Linked DNA regions of Aquabacterium sp. OR-4. The protein of the gene in region 2 interacts with the protein of the main gene of each other region in a pairwise test. Links are inferred from orthologs where the notes say so. Each region holds a gene or a part of one and is shown on either strand. Other genes may lie near its edges.

Region 1 (6,538 bases), 1.5 Mb from region 2 along the record:
ACACCCCTGCGGACGAACCTCTTACTCGATGATCTTGGCGACGACGCCGGCGCCGACGGTGCGGCCGCCTTCACGGATGGCGAAGCGCAGGCCTTCTTCCATCGCGATCGGGGCGATCAGCTTGACCGTGATGCTCACGTTGTCGCCGGGCATCACCATTTCCTTGTCCTTCGGCAGCTCCACCGCGCCGGTCACGTCCGTCGTGCGGAAGTAGAACTGGGGACGGTAGTTGTTGAAGAACGGGGTGTGGCGGCCGCCCTCTTCCTTGCTGAGCACGTAGATCTCGGCGGTGAAGTGGGTGTGCGGCTTGACCGAACCCGGCTTGCACAGCACCTGGCCGCGCTCGACGTCTTCACGCTTGGTGCCGCGCAGCAGGATGCCCACGTTGTCGCCAGCCTGGCCCTGATCGAGCAGCTTGCGGAACATTTCCACGCCGGTGCAGGTGGTCTTGACCGTGGCACGGATGCCCACGATCTCGATTTCTTCGCCGACCTTGACGATGCCGCGCTCGACGCGACCGGTCACCACCGTGCCGCGGCCCGAGATCGAGAACACGTCTTCCACCGGCATCAGGAACGCACCGTCCACGGCGCGCTCGGGCGTCGGGATGTAGCTGTCGAGTGCATCGGCCAGACGGAAGATCGCCTGCTCGCCCAGATCACCGGTGTCGCCTTCGATGGCCAGCTTGGCCGAGCCCTTGACGATCGGGGTGTCGTCGCCCGGGAAGTCGTACTTGCTGAGCAGCTCGCGCACTTCCATTTCGACCAGCTCGAGCAGCTCGGCGTCGTCGACCATGTCGCACTTGTTCAGGAAGACGATGATGTAGGGCACGCCCACCTGACGCGCCAGCAGGATGTGCTCGCGGGTCTGGGGCATCGGGCCGTCAGCGGCCGAGCACACCAGGATCGCGCCGTCCATCTGCGCCGCACCCGTGATCATGTTCTTCACGTAGTCGGCGTGGCCCGGGCAGTCCACGTGCGCGTAGTGGCGGTTGGCCGTCTCGTACTCGACGTGCGCGGTGTTGATCGTGATGCCGCGCGCCTTCTCTTCGGGCGCTGCGTCGATCTGGTCGTAGGCCTTGGCCTCGCCGCCGAACTTCTTGGCCAGAATCGTCGTGATCGCCGCCGTCAGCGTCGTCTTGCCGTGGTCAACGTGTCCAATCGTGCCCACGTTCACGTGCGGCTTGGTACGTTCGAACTTGCCCTTTGCCATGTTGCGCGCTCCTCGCGATCAAACAGGTAAATGAAGAGAATGATAGGTGGTGCCCATGGCGGGAATCGGACCCGCGACCTCTCCCTTACCAAGGGAGTGCTCTACCACTGAGCCACATGGGCAGTCGACACAGGATTGAACCCGACAAGGCGCAATCCGGTACCGACTTCAAAGAACCATCCGCACGCTGGAGCGGGAAACGGGAATCGAACCCGTGTCATTAGCTTGGAAGGCCAAGGTTCTACCATTGAACTACTCCCGCCTTGCCATACCCCGATGCACTCGCGTGCCGCGCATCAAGGCCCAACAATTTTTTCTTCGCTTGGTGGAGGAGGCTGGATTCGAACCAGCGTAGGCGTAAGCCAACAGATTTACAGTCTGCCCCCTTTAGCCACTCGGGCACCCCTCCGCGGCGAAGAACTGAGGACTATAGCAGAGTTTCCATGACACAACAATGACTGCCGGCTGGGCTGGCGTTCTGAAGCCCCGCGGCCGTTCAGCGCCGCCAGTCCAGCCGCGGCAGGTCGGCATGGCGCTCAGCCGCGAAGGCCTGGGCCGCCGCGAAATGCCCGCAGCCGATGAAGGGCACGGGCGGGCGGCGCGCCGACAAGGGCGAGGGGTGGTTGGCGCACAGCACGCGGTGCCGGCCGGCACCGGCCGCGTCGATCAAGGCCCGCTTGGCCTGCGCATGTGCGCCCCACAACAGGTAGGCCTTGTCGCCCGCGTCGGCGGCGGTGGCGCGGATCAGCGCGTCGGTCAGCGCCTCCCAGCCCTGCCGGGCGTGGCTGGCCGGCTGGCCGTCCTCGACGGTGAGGGTGGTGTTGAGCAGCAGCACGCCCTGGCGCGCCCAGCAGGACAGCTGGCCGTGCGCCGGCGGCAGCAGGCCCAGATCGCGCTGCAGCTCGACATCGATGTTGCGCAGGCTGGGCGGGATGCGCTGGCCGGCGGGCACCGAAAAGGCCAGGCCCTCGGCCTGCCCGGGGCCGTGGTAAGGGTCCTGACCCAGGATCACCACACGCACCGCGGCGCGGGGGGTCAGGCGCAGGGCGTGGAACACGTCGGCCGGGTAGATCGTGGCTCCGGCGGCCTGGCGGCCGGCAATGAAGCGGCGCAGCGCCTGGCCTTCGGCCGATGCCGCCCAGGCCGCGATCAAGGGCGCCCAGTCGCCCAGCCTGGTGGCGGCATGCGCCAGCACGGCATCGATCGGCTCGGCCAGGCGGTTGCTGGCGGCTGGCGGAGGCGCCGGGGCGGCGCCGGCCGGCGCGTCAAACAGGCTGGCCTGCGCCGATCCGGCCACTGCGCGGGTTGCCGCTGGCGCGGCCATGTCGACCGGCGCTGCCGAGCCGCGCCTCACGCGAACAGCCGGGCCAGCTCGGCACCCGGGTCGTCGGCGCGCATGAAGGCCTCGCCCACCAGAAAGGCGTGCACGTTGGCCTCGCGCATGCGGCGCACATCGGCCGGGCCCACGATGCCCGATTCGGTGACCAGCAGGCGGTCGGCAGGCACGCGCGGCAGCAGGCCCAGCGTGGTGTCGAGCGACACGTCAAAGGTGCGCAGATTGCGGTTGTTGATGCCGACCAGCGGCGTCTTCAGGCGCAGCGCGCGCTCGAGCTCGTCGCTGTCGTGCACCTCCACCAGCACATCCAGGCCCAGCTCGACAGCGCAAGCTTCCAGCTCGGCCATCTGCGCATCGGCCAGGCATGCGGCGATCAGCAGGATGGCGTCGGCACCCATTGCCCGCGCTTCCAGCACCTGGTAGGGGTCGACGAGGAAGTCCTTGCGGATCACCGGCAGCGTGCAGGCGGCGCGCGCCTGCTGCAGGTATTCGGTGCAGCCCTGGAAGAACGGCCGGTCGGTCAGCACGCTGAGGCAGGCCGCGCCGCCGCGCTGGTAGCTGGCGGCGATGTCGGCGGGGCGGAAATCGGCGCGGATCACGCCCTTGCTGGGGCTGGCCTTCTTGGCCTCGGCAATCACGGCCGGCAGGCCGGCGGCCACCTTGGCCTGCAGCGCCGCGGCAAAACCGCGTGGCGGGTTGAGTCGGTTGACCTCGTCGGCGCGGATGCGCAGCGCGGCCTCGGATTCGGCGGCGCGCGCAGCGGCCACCTCGGTCCACTTGACCTCGACGATCTTGTTCAGGATGTCGGACATGGCGAGTTCCTCTGGACGGTCAGGCAGCGCCCAGGCGCTGCGTGGCGGCGACAAACTGGTTCAGCCGGGCCACTGCCGCGCCCGAGGCCACGGCCTCGCGGGCACGCTTGACGCCTTCGGCCACGCTGGCGGCCACGCCGGCCGCATACAGCGCCGCACCGGCGTTGAGCAGCACGATGTCGCGCACCGGGCCGTCCTCGTTGGCCAGCGCGCGCTGGATGCACTGCACCGATTCGTCGCGGTTGGCCACGCGCAGCACACGGCTGTCGTAGACCGGCAGGCCGAAGTCGCTGGGGTGCACGACGTACTCGCGCACCTCGCCGTTCTTGAGCTCGCCCACCAGGGTCTCGCCCGACAGCGAGACCTCGTCCATGCCGTTCATGCCGTAGACCACCAGCGCATGCTCGGCGCCCAGGCGCTGCAGCACGCGCACCAGGATGCCCACCAGATCGGGGTGGAACACGCCCAGCAGCGTGTTGGGCGCGCCGGCCGGGTTGGTCAGCGGGCCCAGGATGTTGAACAGGGTGCGCACGCCCAGCTCCTTGCGCACCGGCGCGGCATGCTTCATCGACGCATGGTGGTTGGGCGCGAACATGAAGCCGATGCCGGTCTCGGCGATGCACGCGGCCACCTGCTCGGGCTTCAGGTCGATGCGTGCGCCCAGGGCCTCGATCACGTCGGCCGAGCCCGAGGTGGACGACACGCTGCGCCCGCCGTGCTTGGCCACGCGCGCGCCGGCCGCGGCCGCCACGAAGGTGGACGCGGTGGAGATGTTGAAGGTGTGCGAGCCGTCGCCGCCGGTGCCGACGATGTCGACCAGGTGCGTGCGGTCGGCCACCGCCACCGGCGTGGCGAACTCGCGCATCACCTGGGCGGCGGCGGCGATCTCGCCCACCGTTTCCTTCTTGACGCGCAGACCGATGGCAAAGGCCGCGATCATCACCGGCGACATCTCGCCCTGCATGATGCGGCGCATCAGCGCCAGCATCTCGTCGTGGAAGATCTCGCGGTGCTCGATGACGCGGGTCAGGGCTTCGGTGTTGGTGATCGGCATGGCGGATCTCCTGGCAGCGGTTCAGGGGGTCAGGACAGCAGAAATTCGCGCACCGCGGCAACGGCGCGGTCGATGCCGGCATCGTCGACATCGAGGTGGGTGACGAAGCGCAGGCCGATCAGGCCGGTGGCCAGCACGCCGCGCGTGGCCAGGTGGGCCAGCAGCGCCGCACCGCGGCCCTCGGCCACGCCGTGCAGGCTGGCGAAGACGATGTTGGTCTGCGGCGGCGTCACGCTCAGGCCCGGCAGGCCGCTCAGGCCGTCTGCCAGGCGACGGGCCCGGGCATGGTCGTCGGCCAGACGCGCCACATGGTGGTCCAGCGCATGCAGCGCCGCGGCGGCCAGCAGGCCCACCTGGCGCAGGCCGCCGCCGGTGACCTTGCGCCAGCGCCGCGCACGGGTGATGAACTCCGCCGGGCCGACCAGGGCCGAACCCACCGGCGCGCCCAGGCCCTTGCTGAAGCACACGCTGACCGTGTCGAAGCCGTGCGCCAGTGCGGCCGGCACTGCGCCCGAGGCCACGGCGGCGTTGAACAGGCGCGCGCCGTCCAGGTGCGTGGCCAGGCCGCGGCCATGGGCCAGCGCGGTGGCCTCGGCCACATAGGTGGCGGGCAGCACGTTGCCGTTCCAGGTGTTCTCCAGGCACAGCAGGCGACTGCGGGCGAAGTGCAGGTCGTCGGGCTTGATGGCCGCGGCGATGTCGGCCAGGTCCATCGTGCCGTCGGGGCGCATCGCCAGCGGCTGCGGCTGCAGCCCGCCCAGCACTGCGCCGCCGCCGCCCTCGTAGCGGTAGCAATGCGCCAGCTGGCCGACGATGTACTCGTCGCCGCGCGTGCCATGGGTGAGCAGCGCGCACAGGTTGCTGGCCGTGCCGCTGGGCATGAACAGCGCGGCCTCCTTGCCCAGCAGCGCGGCGATGCGGGCCTGCAGCGCATGCACCGTGGGGTCGTCGTCGAACACGTCGTCGCCCACCTCGGCGGCGGCCATGGCCGCACGCATCGCCGCGGTGGGCCGCGTCACCGTGTCGCTGCGCAGATCAACCACCGGGCCGGCGGCACGGGTGCCGATACCGGATCCGTAGGCCACGCCGCTCATCAGGCGCCTCGGCCCAAGTTGAGGAAGTTGCGCAGCATCGCGTGGCCGTGCTCCGACAGGATGCTCTCGGGGTGGAACTGCACCCCTTCCAGCGGCTGATCGGTGGCGGCCAGGTCGCGGTGGCGCACGCCCATGATCTCGCCGTCCTGGCTGGTGGCCGTGACCACCAGCTCCTTCGGGCAGCTGGCCTGCTCGATCACCAGCGAGTGGTAGCGGATCACGTTGAACTGCCTGGGCAGGCCCAGGTAGACGCCCTGCTGGTCGGTGCTCAGCACATCGGCCTTGCCGTGCATCTGGGTCTTGGCGCGTACGATGTTGCCGCCGAGCGCCGCCCCGATGCTCTGGTGGCCCAGGCACACCCCCAGGATGGGCAGCTTGCCGATGTAGGCCTGGATGGCCGGCACGCACACGCCGGCCTCGGCCGGCGAGCAGGGGCCAGGCGAGAGCACCAGGTACTGCGGCTTGAGCGCACCGATCTCGTCCACCGTGATCTCGTCGTTGCGGATCACGCGCACGTCCTGGCCCAGCTCACCGAAGTACTGCACCAGGTTGAAGGTGAAGGAATCGTAGTTGTCGATCATCAACAGCATGGTCGTTCTCCTTCGTCCTCAGAAGCCTTCTTCCACCAGCTCGGCGGCGCGCAGCAGGGCGCGCGCCTTGTGCTCGGTTTCCTTCCACTCCATCGCCGGCACCGAATCGGCCACCACGCCGGCCGCGGCCTGCACGTACAGGGTGTTGTTCTGCACGATGCCGGTGCGGATGGCGATGGCCACGTCCATGTCGCCGGCAAAGCTGAGGTAGCCACAGGCGCCGCCGTAGATGCCGCGCTTGACGGGCTCCAGCTCGTCGATGATCTCCATGGCGCGGATCTTGGGCGCGCCGCTCAGCGTGCCGGCCGGGAAGGTGGCCTTGAGCACATCCATGTTGCTCATGCCGTCCTTCAGCAGGCCTTCGACGTTGCTGACGATGTGCATCACATGCGAGTAGCGCTCGATCTCGAAGGCCTCGGTCACCTTCACCGTGCCGGTCT
Region 2 (6,454 bases):
CACCGAGCCCGCCGCCGACGCGTCTGCCGAGCCGACCAGCCCCGCGGCGGCGGTGGTGGCCGAGCCGGTGGCCGAAGCCGACGTGGCGCCCGCACCTGCCGCCAAGCGCACCCGGCGCAAGGCCGCCGCGCCGGCAGCCGAGCCGGCTGAAGCCGCTGCGGCACCCGCGGCGCCGGCCGCCGCCGAGCCGGCCGCTGCCCCGTCGCCTGAGCCGGGCGCCGATGCCGTGGCCGACGCACCCGCGGCCAAGCCGGCCCGCACACGGCGCCGTACAGCGGCTGCTGCCGAGCCGGCAGCCGAGGCGCCGCTGGCTGCCGCCGCACCGGTGGCGGCCGCTGAGCTGCCGCAAGCGCCGGCCGCGGTGCCTGCGCCTGCGCCGGCCGCGGCCGGGCGTGCCCAGGCTGGCGCGGCCGCCGATGCCGCCAGCGCGCCCGCCGAGGCCACCGAGGCCGCCGCAGCGGCGGATGGGGCGGCAGGTGGCGAAGCAGGTGGCGAACCCGGCGGCGCAGACGCTGGCGCCGATGGCGAAAGCCGCCGCAACCGCAATCGCAACCGCCGCCGTGGCCGGCGTGGCGAAGGGCGTGGCGACGAGGGCGGTGATGCCGCCAGCGCCGGCGCGGCCGATGAATACACCGTGGTCACCGTGCAACCCGGCGCCAGCGACGATGGCGACGATGACGACGACGAACCCATGGTGGTGCCGCCCGAGGCGGCCGTGGTGGGCGACGACAACGGCGGCCCGCGCCCGGTGGGTCTGGACGTGGGCGAGGCTTTCGCCGATGTGCTGTCGGGTGCCTACGACGCCGCGGCCGGCGAAGCCCCGCCGCCGCCCGACGCCGACAAGCGTGTGCTGGCCGCCGACCCCGATGCGCCCAAGCTGCACAAGGTGCTGGCCCAGGCCGGCATCGGCTCGCGCCGCGACATGGAGCAGCTCATCGCCGAAGGCAAGGTGCAGGTCAATGGCCAGGTGGCTCACACCGGCCAGCGCATCTCGTTCGGTGACCGCATCAGCGTGGCCGGCCGGCAGATCAAGGTCCGCATCGCGCCCCTGCCGGCGCGTGTGCTGGCCTATCACAAGCCGGTGGGCGAAGTGGTCACGCACGACGATCCGCAGCACCGCCCCACGGTGTTCCGCCGCCTGCCGCGTCTGCCTCAGGGCAAGTGGCAGTCGGTCGGCCGGCTCGACATCAACACCGAAGGCCTGCTGCTGTTCACCAACTCGGGCGAACTGGCCAACCAGCTGATGCACCCGCGCTTCGGCGTCGAGCGCGAGTACGCGGTGCGCGTGCTGGGCTCGCTGGACCAGGAGCAGCGCCAGAAGCTGATCGATGGCGTCGAGATCGATGGCCAGCGGGCGCAGTTCACGTCGATCGAAGACGGCGGCGGCGAAGGCGTGAACCACTGGTACCGCGTGGTCATCAACGAAGGCCGCAACCGCGAGGTGCGCAAGCTCTTCGACAAGGTGGGCCTGGCGGTCAGCCGGCTGATCCGCATCCGCTACGGCTGCGTGGTGCTGCCGCGCGGCCTGAAGCGTGGCGTGCATGTGGCGCTCAACGTGGCCGAGGTGGCCGAGCTGCGCCGTGCCGCGGGAGGCCGCGAGCCGGTGCGCGGTGGCCGTGACGGGCGCGATGGGCGTGAGGGCCGCGATGGGCGTGACGGTCGCGATGGGCGTGACGGCCGCGATGGCCGCGAAGCACCGCGCGACGGCGAACGCGATGGCCGCCGTGGTGACGGCCCGCGTGGCAAGCAGCGCGGCCAGGACCGCGGCGAGCGCAACGACCGGCCGCAGGAGCGTGGCCCCAAGCAGGGCGGCCAGCGCGGGCAGGGCCAGCAGGGCCAGGGCCAGCCGGCCGGGCCGCAGGAGCGCCGTGAGCGCCCCGACCGTGCAGAACGTGCCGACCGGGGTGATCGCGCCGAGCGTCCGCCGCGTGACCGCGAGTCGGACGAGTTTGCGCGCATCCCGAACCCGCTGATCCAGACCTTCGACAAGCGTGCCATCCGCGAGGCGCGCCAGCCCAAGCGCGAGTACGCCGAGGACGGCCCGATCCCGAACCCGCTGGAGCAGACCTACGACAAGCGCTTCGTGCAGAAGCAGAACCCGTTTGCCCGCAAGGGCAAGGGCGGCGGCGGTGGTGGCGGTGGTGGTGGTGCTGGCGGCGGCCAGCCCGACCCGATGAAGACCTCGGTGGGCTACATCGGCGCCGATGCCTTCGTGCGCAAGTTCCAGAACGACAACCGCGGCGGCGGCGGTGGAGGTGGAGGTGGTGGTGGTGGTGGTGGTGGTGGTGGTGGTGGTGGTCGCAAGCGCGGCCGCCGCTGACCCGGTGCTTTCACCCCGTCGCGCTAGAATGCGCGGTTAACCCTCAAGTCCTTGATTCAGGAGCATTTCATGGCCATCGAACGCACCCTCTCGATCATCAAGCCTGACGCCGTCGCGAAGAACGTGATCGGCCAGATCTACGCCCGCTTTGAAGGCGCCGGCCTGAAGGTCATCGCCGCCAAGATGGTGCACCTGTCGCGTGGCGAAGCCGAACAGTTCTACGCCGTGCACAAGGCCCGTCCGTTCTTCAAGGACCTGGTCGACTTCATGGTCTCGGGCCCGGTGATGATCCAGGCGCTGGAAGGTGAAGGCGCCATCGCCAAGAACCGTGAGCTGATGGGCGCCACCGACCCCAAGAAGGCCGAGAAGGGCACCATCCGTGCCGACTTCGCCGACTCGATCGACGCCAATGCCGTGCACGGCTCGGACGCCCCGGAAACCGCCGCTGTCGAAGTGGCGTTCTTCTTCCCCGGCATGAACGTCTACGCTGGCCGCTGAGCTTGGCTCCCCCCGAAGCGCCTTCGGCGCCTCCCCCCAGGGGGCGCCGCCAGCGGCCCGGCGGAGCCGGTTCCGCGGCGGCCGCTGGGTGGGCTGCGGTGCTTGGCGGATCGGGTAGCCTTTCTCGCTGCTCTGTACCGTGAGCCTGGTCAACCTGCTCGACTTCGATCTCGACGCGCTGACGGCGTGGTGCGGGACGCTGGGCGAGAAGCGCTTCCGCGCCGTGCAGCTGTTTCGCTGGATCCACCAGAAGGGCGCGCGCGATTTCGACCAGATGAGTGATCTGGCCAAGTCGCTGCGCACCAAGCTGCAGGGCACGGCCGTCATGCGGCCGCTGCCGGTGGCCAGCGAGCAGGCCTCGGCCGACGGCACGATCAAGTGGCTGTTCGACGTGGGCGCGGGCGATGCCGTCGAGGCGGTGTTCATCCCCGAGGACGACCGTGGCACGCTGTGCATCAGCTCGCAGGCCGGTTGCGCCGTGGGCTGCCGCTTCTGCTCCACCGGCCACCAGGGCTTCAGCCGCAACCTTGGCACGGGCGAGATCCTGGCCCAGCTGTGGTTTGCCGAGCACCATCTGCGCCAGCGCCTCAAGCTGCCCGCTGGCGAACGCGCCATCACCAACGTGGTGATGATGGGCATGGGCGAGCCGCTGCAGAACTACGCTGCGCTGGTGCCCGCGCTGAAGGTGATGCTCGACGACCATGGCTACGGCCTGTCGCGGCGGCGCGTCACCGTGTCGACCTCGGGCGTGGTGCCCATGATCGAGCGCCTGAAGGCCGATTGCCCGGTGGCGCTGGCCGTCTCGCTGCACGCGCCCGACGACGCGCTGCGCGACCAGCTGGTGCCGCTGAACCGCAAGTACCCGCTGGCCGAGCTGTTTGCGGCCTGCCAGGGCTATCTGGCGGCGGCGCCGCGCGACTTCATCACCTTCGAGTACTGCATGCTCGACGGCGTGAACGATTCCCCCGAGCAGGCGCGGCAGCTGATCGCGCTGGTGCAGGGCCGTGCCGGTGCGCCGCGCGTGCCGTGCAAGCTCAACCTGATTCCGTTCAACCCCTTCCCGGCCTCGGGCCTGCACCGCTCGCCGCGCGAGCGGGTGCTGGCCTTTGCCCAGGTACTGCAGGACGCCGGCATCGTGACCACCATCCGCAAGACCCGCGGCGACGACATTGCCGCCGCCTGCGGGCAGTTGGCCGGCGAGGTGCAGGACCGCACCCGCGCCGCCGAGCGCCTGACCCGCCCGGAGGTGCAGGTGGTGCGCCTGGTGCCCGGTGCGGCCAAGCCGCCGCCCGCGGCCGGGCCCGCCGCGCCATGATGCGCGCCGCCGCTGCGGGGGTCGTCCTGGCCGCTGGCCTGCTGCTGGCGGCCTGTGCCGCCGGCCCGGAGCGCCTGCCGGCCGATGAGCCGCGCGCCATCGCCACCGCCTCCGACCAGACCGATGTCGACCGCCGCGCGCAGGTGCGGCTCGAACTGGCCAGCGCCTACTTCGGTCGCGGCCAGCTCGACACCGCGCTGGACGAGGTCAAGCAGGCGCTTGCCATCAACCCGCAGTCGGCCGATGCCTACGGCCTGCGTGCGCTGATCTACGGCGCCATGGGCGAGAGCCGGTTGGCCGAAGACAGCTATCGCCGCGCATTGGCGATCAACCCGCGCGACGGCGGCCTGCTGCACAACCAGGGCTGGTTCTATTGCCAGCAGAACCGCCAGGCCGAGGCTCAGGCGCGTTTTGCCGAGGCCCTGGCCCAGCCGCAGTACCGCGATGTGGCGCGCACCCAGCTGGCGCGCGGCATCTGCTTTGGCCGCGATTCGCGCTGGACCGAGGCCGAGGGCGCGCTGATGCGCGCCTACGAGCTCGACCCCGCCAACCCGGCCGTGGGCATCAACCTGGCCGAGGTGCTGTACCGGCGTGGCGAGCTCGAGCGCGCGCGCTTTTACGTCGGGCGTCTGAACGACAACCCGGCGCTGGTGAATGCCCAGACCCTGTGGCTGGCCGCACGCATCGAGCACAAGGCCGGCCGCATCCAGCCGGCGCGACGCCTGGGCGACCAGCTGCGCTCGCGCCATCCGCAATCGCCCGAAGCCGCGCTGTACGAGCGCGGGCAGTTCGATGACTGAAGCTTCTGTCTCGCCGGGCTTGTCGCCTGCCCATGCCGCTCAGGCCGTGACTGCCGATGCCGCGGCGGCCGGCGCCATGCTGCGCCAGTTGCGCGAGGCGCAGGGCATGCACATCGCCGCGCTGGCCACGGCCATCAAGGTCACGCCGGCCAAGCTGGATGCGCTGGAGGCCGGTCGCCTGGGCGAGCTGCCCGACCTGACCTTTGCCCGCGCGCTGGCCCAGACCGTGTGCCGCGCACTCAAGGCCGATGCAGCGCCGGTGCTGGCGCGCATGCCCGGCGCAGTGGCCAGCCGCCTGGAGCGCGTGGACGAAGGCCTGAACACGCCGATGCCCGAGCGCGGCCATGGTCTGGCCTGGGGCGCCTGGTCGACCTGGTCGGCCTGGTCCGAATGGGCGCCGTGGCGCCGGCCCGTGCCCTGGCTGGCGGCCTTGCTGCTGTTGGCAGCGGCCGCGTTCGTGCTGGTGCCACGCCAGCTGGCCGAACCGCTGGGCGCCACGCTGCCGGGCGGCGATGCCGCCTCGCCGGCGCCGGCCGTGCTGCCTGGTGCGGTACCGCCTGGTGCAGTGCCGCCTGCTGCGGCACAGACCGCTGCCGTGCCGGCCGAGCCGGTGCAGGCCGCCGCGCCGCTGGCCGCGCCGCTGGCCGAGCCGGTGCCCGCGGCGTCGGCGGCTGTGTCGGCGGCCGTGCCCGCGGCCGAGAGCCCGGCCACCGCGGTGGCTGCGCTGCCAGGGGCCGCGGCAGCCTCGGGCGTGCTGCAGATGCGCGCCGTGCAGAACACCTGGGTGCAGGTGCAGGACGCCCAGGGCCGCGTGCTGGTTGCCCGCACCTTCAGCGCGGGTGAGAGCATGGCCTTCGACGGCCCGGCACCGCTGAAGCTCAGAATCGGCAACGTGGCCGGCACCGAGCTGGTGTTCCAGGGCCGGCCGGTGGATTTGTCGAAGTTCCGCCGCGACAACGTGGCCTCGCTGTCGCTGCCCTGAGCCGCCTGTCATCCGCGCGCCCGCGGGCGCCCCTTCGCGTCGCCAACCCGATTTCGCCATGAGCCTCGAAGACGTCTTCAACCTGCCCCTGGTGGTCCCGGCCAGCCCGGCGCCGCGCCGCAGCCGCCAGGCCCGCGTGGTGTGGGGCAGCCGCGTGGTCACCATCGGTGGCGACGCGCCGGTGCGGGTGCAGTCGATGACCAACACCGACACGGTGGACGTGATCGAGACCGCCATCCAGGTCAAGGAGCTGGCCCAGGCCGGCAGCGAGCTGGTGCGCATCACGGTCAACACGCCCGAGGCGGCGCAGGCCGTGCCGCACATCCGCGAGCAGCTCGACCGCATGGGCATCGACGTGCCGCTGGTGGGCGACTTCCACTACAACGGCCACACCCTGCTGACCGAGTACCCGGCCTGTGCCCAGGCGCTCAGCAAGTACCGCATCAACCCGGGCAACGTGGGCAAGGGCGACAAGCGCGACCGCCAGTTCGCCGCCATGATCGAGGCCGCCGTCAAGTACGACAAGGCGGTGCGCATCG
Region 3 (6,468 bases), on a different replicon or contig from region 2:
GCCCTGCAGTTCGTACTGCTGGCGGATGGGCGCCTTGAAGGCTTCTTCATCGTCGGCGCTCCAGCTGCCGCCCTTGGCCTCGAGCCCGTCACGCTTGACGGTGGCCAGCACGCTGGCGGCCTGCTCGCCGCCCATCACGCTGATGCGCGCGTTGGGCCACATCCACAGCAGGCGCGGGCTGTAGGCGCGGCCGCACATGCCGTAGTTGCCGGCGCCGAAGCTGCCGCCAATGATCACGGTGAACTTGGGCACCGCGGCGCAGGCCACCGCGGTGACCATCTTGGCGCCGGCGCGGGCGATGCCGTCGTTCTCGTACTTGCGCCCGACCATGAAGCCGGTGATGTTCTGCAGAAACACCAGCGGCACCTTGCGCTGGCAGCACAGCTCGATGAAGTGCGCGCCCTTGTTGGCGCTCTCGGCAAACAGGATGCCGTTGTTGGCCACGATGCCCACCGGCATGCCCTCGATGTGGGCAAAGCCGCACACCAGCGTGGCGCCGTAGCGGGCCTTGAACTCGTCAAACGCGCTGTCGTCGACCACGCGCGCAATCACCTCGCGCACATCGAAGGGCTTGCGCGTGTCGGTGGGGATCACGCCGTGCAGTTCTTCCGCGGCAAAACGCGGTGGCCGCGGCGGCACGCAGGCCAGCGGCTGGGGCTTGCTGCGGTTGAGCCGGCCCACGCTCTGGCGCGCCAGGGCCAGCGCATGCAGGTCGTTCTCGGCCAGGTGGTCGGCCACGCCCGAGAGCCGCGTGTGCACGTCGCCACCGCCCAGGTCTTCGGCGCTCACCACCTCGCCGGTGGCCGCCTTCACCAGCGGCGGGCCGCCAAGAAAGATGGTGCCCTGGTTCTTGACGATGATGGTCTCGTCGCTCATCGCCGGCACATAGGCGCCGCCGGCCGTGCAACTGCCCATCACCACGGCGATCTGCGCAATGCCGGCCGCCGACAGGTTGGCCTGGTTGTAGAAGATGCGGCCGAAGTGATCGCGGTCGGGAAACACCTCGTCCTGGTTGGGCAGGTTGGCGCCGCCGCTGTCGACCAGGTAGATGCAGGGCAGGCCGTTCTGCGCCGCGATCTCCTGCGCGCGCAGGTGCTTCTTGACCGTGACCGGGTAGTAGGTGCCGCCCTTGACGGTGGCGTCGTTGCAGACGATCACGCAGTCGACCCCGGCCACGCGGCCGATGCCGGCGATCAGGCCGGCCGACGGCGCGGCGTCGCGCGTGCCGCCCTGGCCGTCTTTCTCGGGATACATGTTCAGCGCGGCCAGCGGCGCAATCTCGAGAAAGGGCGTGTCGGGGTCGAGCAGACGCTCGACCCGCTCGCGCGGCAGCAGCTTGCCGCGCGCCAGATGCTTGGCGCGGGCATCGGCGCCACCGCCTTCGGCGATCTTGGCCAGGCGGGCATTCAGATCGGCCACCAGCGCCTGCATGGCCTCGGCGTGGCTGCGGAACTCTTGCGAGCGGGGATTGAGCTTGCTCTGCAGAACGGCCATGCGGTCTCCGGCGCTTGCGATCTGGATGTGATGTGGGGTCGAGTGTGCGGCGGGATTATCAAGTGACGTTTACGTAAACGTCAATTGAGTGCTTGCGCCTGGCCGGGTGGCAGGACGCAAGTCGCGCTGTTGCGCCACCGCATCACCCCGCTTTGCCTCAGGTCAAACCCTTGGTGGCCAGAGGCATGCGGCGGGCGGCGGCTTGCGCTGGGCCAAGGGCCGCCGCCGACCGGCAGCGTGCAATGCGTTCACGGGCCCGGTGCAAAGCGGGCCTGCTGGACTGCAACCCTGAGGAAAAACAGCATGACCGCCATTCGCTCCCTGATCGCCATCGCCGCCGCCGCCGCCGCCGTGAGCGCCCTGCCCGTGCAGGCGCAGGACACCGGCAACTTCATCGTGCGCGCCCGTGCCGTCTACCTGGACTCGGCCAACAAGGACAGCACCGATCTGGACGCCAAGCTGCAGATCAACAACAAGACCATTCCCGAACTCGACATCAGCTACTTCTTCACGCCCAACCTGGCGGCCGAGCTGATCCTGACCTACCCGCAAAAGCAGAAGCTCACCGCGCTGGACGAAGACGGCGCGCGCGCCCAGATCGGCACCTTCAAGCACCTGCCGCCGACGCTGACCGTGCAGTACCACTTCACCGGCCTGGGCGGCTTCCGTCCCTACCTGGGCGCAGGCGTGAACTACACCAACATCTCGGCCGTGAAGATCCTCAATGGCGCGGTGGGCCTGAAGCACAACAGCTGGGGCCTGGCCGCCCAGGTGGGCGCCGACGTGCCGCTGGGCGGTGGCTGGCTGCTGAACGTGGACGTGAAGAAGGTGCAGATCGGCACCACCGTCTACGTGGGCGGCGTCGACCACGGCAAGTTCAAGGTCGACCCGCTGCTGGTCGGCGTGGGCGTGGGCAAGCGCTTCTGATGTGCTGACGCGTTCAGACACGAGACACGACCGACGATGACAAACGCCGCCCTCGGGCGGCGTTTGTCATTGCAAGGTCGTTGCAGGATTCCAGCGCAACCCAGCGACCACCGAGGCCCGGCTCTGCCGGGCCCAGGGTGGGTGCCCCCTTGAGGGGGCGGGCGTCAGCCCGCAGGGGGGTGAGCTACGCCTCCCAGGCCACGCCGTCTTCGGTAAGGATGGCGTCCAGCGGCACGTCGTGCGGCTCCATCTCGAGCCAGGGGATGTAGCCATGCGCAAAGCCCAGGCCCACGGTCACCGGCCGGGGCTGCAGCGCGGCCAGCGTGCGGTCGTAGAAGCCGCCGCCGTAGCCCAGGCGGTTGCCGCCGGGGCCGAAACCCACCAGCGGAATGATCAGCAGCTGCGGCTGGAACTGCACCGTGTCCTTGGGCTTGGGAATGCCGTAGGCGTCTTCTTCCATCGGGCAGCCCGGAAACCAGGCGTGAAAGCGCAGCTGCTTGGTCTGGCGGTCCATCACCGGCAGGCCCAGCATGCGCTCGCCGCTCACCTCGCTCCAGCGGTACAGCGCCGGCAGCGCATCGAACTCACCCTTGATCGGCCAGTAGGCGCCGATGGCCACCTCGGGCCGGTCAAGCAGCCACACCTGCATCACCTCCTGCAGGTGCACGCTGCGCTGGTGGCGGTCCACCATGGCCTGGCGCTCGGCCTGCAGCTGCTTGCGCAGCGTGGGCTTGTCGCGCGAGGGCTGGTCGAATCGGAAACGGCGTTCGGAGCTCATGGCCGGATTGTGGCCCGCGCGCCCGGCCCACGCCCAAGCTCGGGCACCTGCGCCGCTGCGACATCGCTCACGCTGTCACGGGCCCGCCCTACACTGCGCGCCACCATGGCCGCCGATGCCGCGTTTGCTGCCCACTGCCTCGAGCTGCTGGCCTCGCTGGGGCGGCCACAGGCACGGCGCATGTTTGGCGGCCACGGCCTGTTCATCGAGGCGCTGATGGTCGCGCTGATCATCGACCAGCGCCTGTACCTGAAGGCCGACGCCCTGAGCCAGGCGGCGTTCGCGGCCGCCGGCGGCCAGCCCTTCGGCTATGCCACCCGCACCGGCCGCCGCGTGCTCACCAGTTACTGGAGCGCGCCCGACGCGGCCATGGACTCGCCCGCGGCCATGCAGCCCTGGGCGCGGCTGGCCCTGGCCTCGGCGCTGCGCGCCGCGGCCAGCAAACCACCTCCCAGGGCGGCAAAGACCCGCGCCGCCGCGGCCCAGGCCACCGCCGCCGCGGCCGCACCCAGCGCCGCTGCCGCACCGGCGGCGCCGCGCCGCCGCGCCACGGGCACGCCCAGGCGCTGAGCGCCGGCGGCCACCGCATCGGCCTGCCAGCCCAGGCACGCGGCCACGGCCGGCTGCCACGAGTCGACCACCACGCGCACACCGCGGCCCAGCCACAGGCGCTGGCCGGCGGCCAGCACATGGTCGTCGCCGCCGCCGTCGCGGGTCAGCCACACCCGGCCCTCGTGCACCATCAGCCAGCCGGGCTGGGCCACCTCGAGGCGCCTGGCGCCGGCCAGGCGCAGGCTGCGCGGCACCCGGCCCAACGGCTGCAGGCTGCTGGACGATGCGGGGGATTGATGCGTGGACTTCATGATGATCTCCTGCGGTGAGAGGCCGGTGCCGGCCCGGTTGGGCATGGCGCTGTCGATGGCAAGATGATCGGCATGCGGCGCCGGCCAGTCCAATGCGATCGGCGCCCGGCTTTGATGCGAGAACGGAATGAATACTGACTCCCCCGCGCGCCCGGCACCCCGCCCACCCGGCCCGGCGGCGCGGCCGGCCCGCGCCGGCCGCTGGCGCTTGACAGCCTGCGCGCCTTCGAGGCCGTGGCGCGGCGGCTGTCGTTCAGCGCCGCGGCCGACGAGCTGTTTCTCACCCAGTCGGCCATCAGCCGCCAGATCAAGGGCCTGGAGCAGGAGCTGGGGGCCACGCTGTTCAACCGCGGCACGCGGCGGGTGGAACTCACCGCCGCCGGCGAGGCCCTGCGCCAGGCGGTGATGCCGGCGCTGGAGCGCATCGACCGCACGGTGCGGCAGATCCGCGTGGCGCAGGGGCGGCGGCATGTGAACCTGTCGACCTTTGCCTCGTTCGCCACGCTGTGGCTGCTGCCGCGCCTGCCCACCTTCCAGCAGCGCCACCCCGACATCGACATCCGCATCAGCGCCAGCGACAAGATGACCGAGCTCGACGACCCCGAGGTCGATCTGGTGCTGCGCTACGGCTTTGACGACGTGGCCAGCACGCCCGAGACCGAGCGCCTGTTCGGCGAGCGGCTCACGCCGGTGGCCAGCCCCTGGCTGCTGGCCCAGGCACGCAGCGGCCAGGCGCCGCCGCTGGCCGCCGCGGCCGATCTGGCCGGCCACGCGCTGCTGGAGGAGGACGACCACCGCCCCAGCGCCGTCTATCTGAGCTGGCGGCGCTGGCTGCGCGAGGCCGGTCAGCCGCTGCTCGAGCCGCGCCGCTGGATCTACCTGAACTACACCCACCAGCAGGTGCAGGGCGCGCTGGCCGGCCAGGGCATCGCGCTGGCGCGCATGGCCCTGGTGCATGACGCGCTGGCGCGCGGCGAGCTGGTCGAGCCCTTCGGCCCGGCCGGGCGGGTGGACAGCCCGGCCGCCTACTGGCTGCTGCCGCTGCCCGGCGCGCGGCTGCGGCCCGAGCTGCAGGCCTTCATCGCCTGGATCCGCGACGAGGCGGCGCTCACCCGCACGGCGCTGGCCAACCCCGGCGCGGCGTCCGATCCCTATGGCAGTCCGGGTGCGCGCAGCTTGCCGGCGGATGCGTCCGGCGCATCAAGCCCATGACGAAATCTCACCCCCGGGCGGCACCGGCCCGCCTAGCATGCACAGCCATCCCCCCACCCCCGGAGCCCCGCGATGAAGCTGTACATCGGCAACAAGAACTACTCGTCCTGGTCCATGCGCCCCTGGGTGCTGATGCGCGAGAAGGGCATCGCCTTCGACGAGGTGATGCTGCGCTTCGACAGCTTCAGCGCCGACTCGCGCTTCAAGAAGGCCATCACCGCCGTCTCGCCCGCCGGGCGCGTGCCGGCCCTGGTGGACGACGACGGCCTGCTGGTCTGGGACACCCTGGCCATTGCCGAATACCTGGCCGAGCGCTGTGCCGACAAGGCGCTGTGGCCGGCCGAACGCAGCGCGCGCGCCCGCGCCCGCAGCCTGTGCGCCGAGATGCACAGCGGCTTTGCCGCCCTGCGCGGCGCGTTTCCGATGAACATCGAGGCCCACCTGCCCGAGGTGGGCGCACAGCAGCTGGCCGACAAGCCGGCCGCGGCGGCCGACCTGGCGCGCATCGTCACGCTGTGGACCGAGGCGCTGGCCGCCAGCGGCGGGCCGTTCCTGTTTGGCGGCTACTCGGTGGCCGACGCCTACTTTGCGCCGGTGGTCTCGCGCATGCGCACCTATGCGCTGCCGCTGCCGCCGGTGGTGGCGGGCTATGCCGATCGCCTGTGGGCCACGGCCGGCGTGCAGGCCTGGGTGGCCGAGGCGCTGCTCGAGGCCGATTTCGTGCCCGAGGACGAGCCCTACCGCACACAGCGCTGACCGCGGCGCTGACGCCGGCGCCGAAGCCCGCGCCGGCGCAGCGGCGGCAGGCCCTGGGGTACAGTGAGTTTCACGCGCCGTGACCGGCCAGGCCGCACGCGCGCTTCCCCCAGCCGCCAGCCCGCCGCGATGACCTGCCTGCCCTTCCCGCGCCCCCGCCTGCGCGCGCCACTTGCCTTGCGCCGCGCCATGCTGCCGGCGCTGGCCGCCGCCCTGGCCCTGGCCCTGCCCGCCGCGGCCCAGACCACCCCCGACCCGACCGACGCCACCGTGCTGGAGGCCCGCGACGCCGCGCGCAAGGGCGAGCGCAAGGCCGACCGCAGCCGCCTGGCTGCGGCGCGCGCGGTGCTCAGCGCCGCCAACCACCCGCTGCTGTCCTGGGTGGAGTACTGGGACCTGGGCAGCCGCCTGGGCGAGGCCACGGTCGACGAGGTCGAG

What was found.
Region 1: the proteins of ndk (region 2) and N4G63_RS02955 interact in binary tests that used the Escherichia coli proteins (3 or more experiments, as listed by UniProt). The link is inferred for Aquabacterium sp. OR-4 from one-to-one orthologs.
Region 3: the proteins of ndk (region 2) and N4G63_RS19680 interact in binary tests that used the Escherichia coli proteins (3 or more experiments, as listed by UniProt). The link is inferred for Aquabacterium sp. OR-4 from one-to-one orthologs.

Annotation. Positions count from the first base shown.
Region 1 is NZ_JAOCQD020000001.1:723,907-730,444, reverse strand. What follows is about bases 610-3,576. They hold N4G63_RS02955 (uracil-DNA glycosylase), read right to left. Parts: upstream 2,510-3,576; coding sequence 1,709-2,509; downstream 610-1,708. Other genes in these bases: trpD (anthranilate phosphoribosyltransferase), read right to left, coding at 3,380-3,576; trpC (indole-3-glycerol phosphate synthase TrpC), read right to left, coding at 2,563-3,360; tuf (elongation factor Tu), read right to left, coding at 610-1,212. Outside these bases: more of tuf, read right to left, coding at 22-609; more of trpD, read right to left, coding at 3,577-4,414; ltaE (low-specificity L-threonine aldolase), read right to left, coding at 4,444-5,508; N4G63_RS02935 (aminodeoxychorismate/anthranilate synthase component II), read right to left, coding at 5,508-6,098; trpE (anthranilate synthase component I), read right to left, coding at 6,117-6,538. UniProt on the Escherichia coli protein: Excises uracil residues from the DNA which can arise as a result of misincorporation of dUMP residues by DNA polymerase or due to deamination of cytosine.
Region 2 is NZ_JAOCQD020000001.1:2,257,866-2,264,319, reverse strand. The notes cover bases 1,221-4,103. They hold ndk (nucleoside-diphosphate kinase), read left to right. Parts: upstream 1,221-2,389; coding sequence 2,390-2,818; downstream 2,819-4,103. Other genes in these bases: rlmN (dual-specificity RNA methyltransferase RlmN), read left to right, coding at 2,958-4,103; N4G63_RS09835 (pseudouridine synthase), read left to right, coding at 1,221-2,320. Also shown: more of N4G63_RS09835, read left to right, coding at 1-1,220; more of rlmN, read left to right, coding at 4,104-4,133; type IV pilus biogenesis/stability protein PilW, read left to right, coding at 4,130-4,933; N4G63_RS09815 (helix-turn-helix domain-containing protein), read left to right, coding at 4,926-5,915; ispG (flavodoxin-dependent (E)-4-hydroxy-3-methylbut-2-enyl-diphosphate synthase), read left to right, coding at 5,974-6,454. UniProt on the Escherichia coli protein: Major role in the synthesis of nucleoside triphosphates other than ATP. The ATP gamma phosphate is transferred to the NDP beta phosphate via a ping-pong mechanism, using a phosphorylated active-site intermediate.
Region 3 is NZ_JAOCQD020000002.1:1,704,966-1,711,433, forward strand. What follows is about bases 1,403-4,299. They hold N4G63_RS19680 (5-formyltetrahydrofolate cyclo-ligase), read right to left. Parts: upstream 3,200-4,299; coding sequence 2,606-3,199; downstream 1,403-2,605. Other genes in these bases: N4G63_RS19670 (carboxyl transferase domain-containing protein), read right to left, coding at 1,403-1,494; N4G63_RS19675 (OmpW/AlkL family protein), read left to right, coding at 1,798-2,421; N4G63_RS19685 (TfoX/Sxy family protein), read left to right, coding at 3,380-3,769; N4G63_RS19695 (LysR substrate-binding domain-containing protein), read left to right, coding at 4,279-4,299. Also shown: more of N4G63_RS19670, read right to left, coding at 1-1,402; more of N4G63_RS19695, read left to right, coding at 4,300-5,274; N4G63_RS19700 (glutathione S-transferase family protein), read left to right, coding at 5,347-6,030; N4G63_RS19705 (lytic transglycosylase domain-containing protein), read left to right, coding at 6,160-6,468. UniProt on the Escherichia coli protein: Involved in the removal of 5-formyltetrahydrofolate.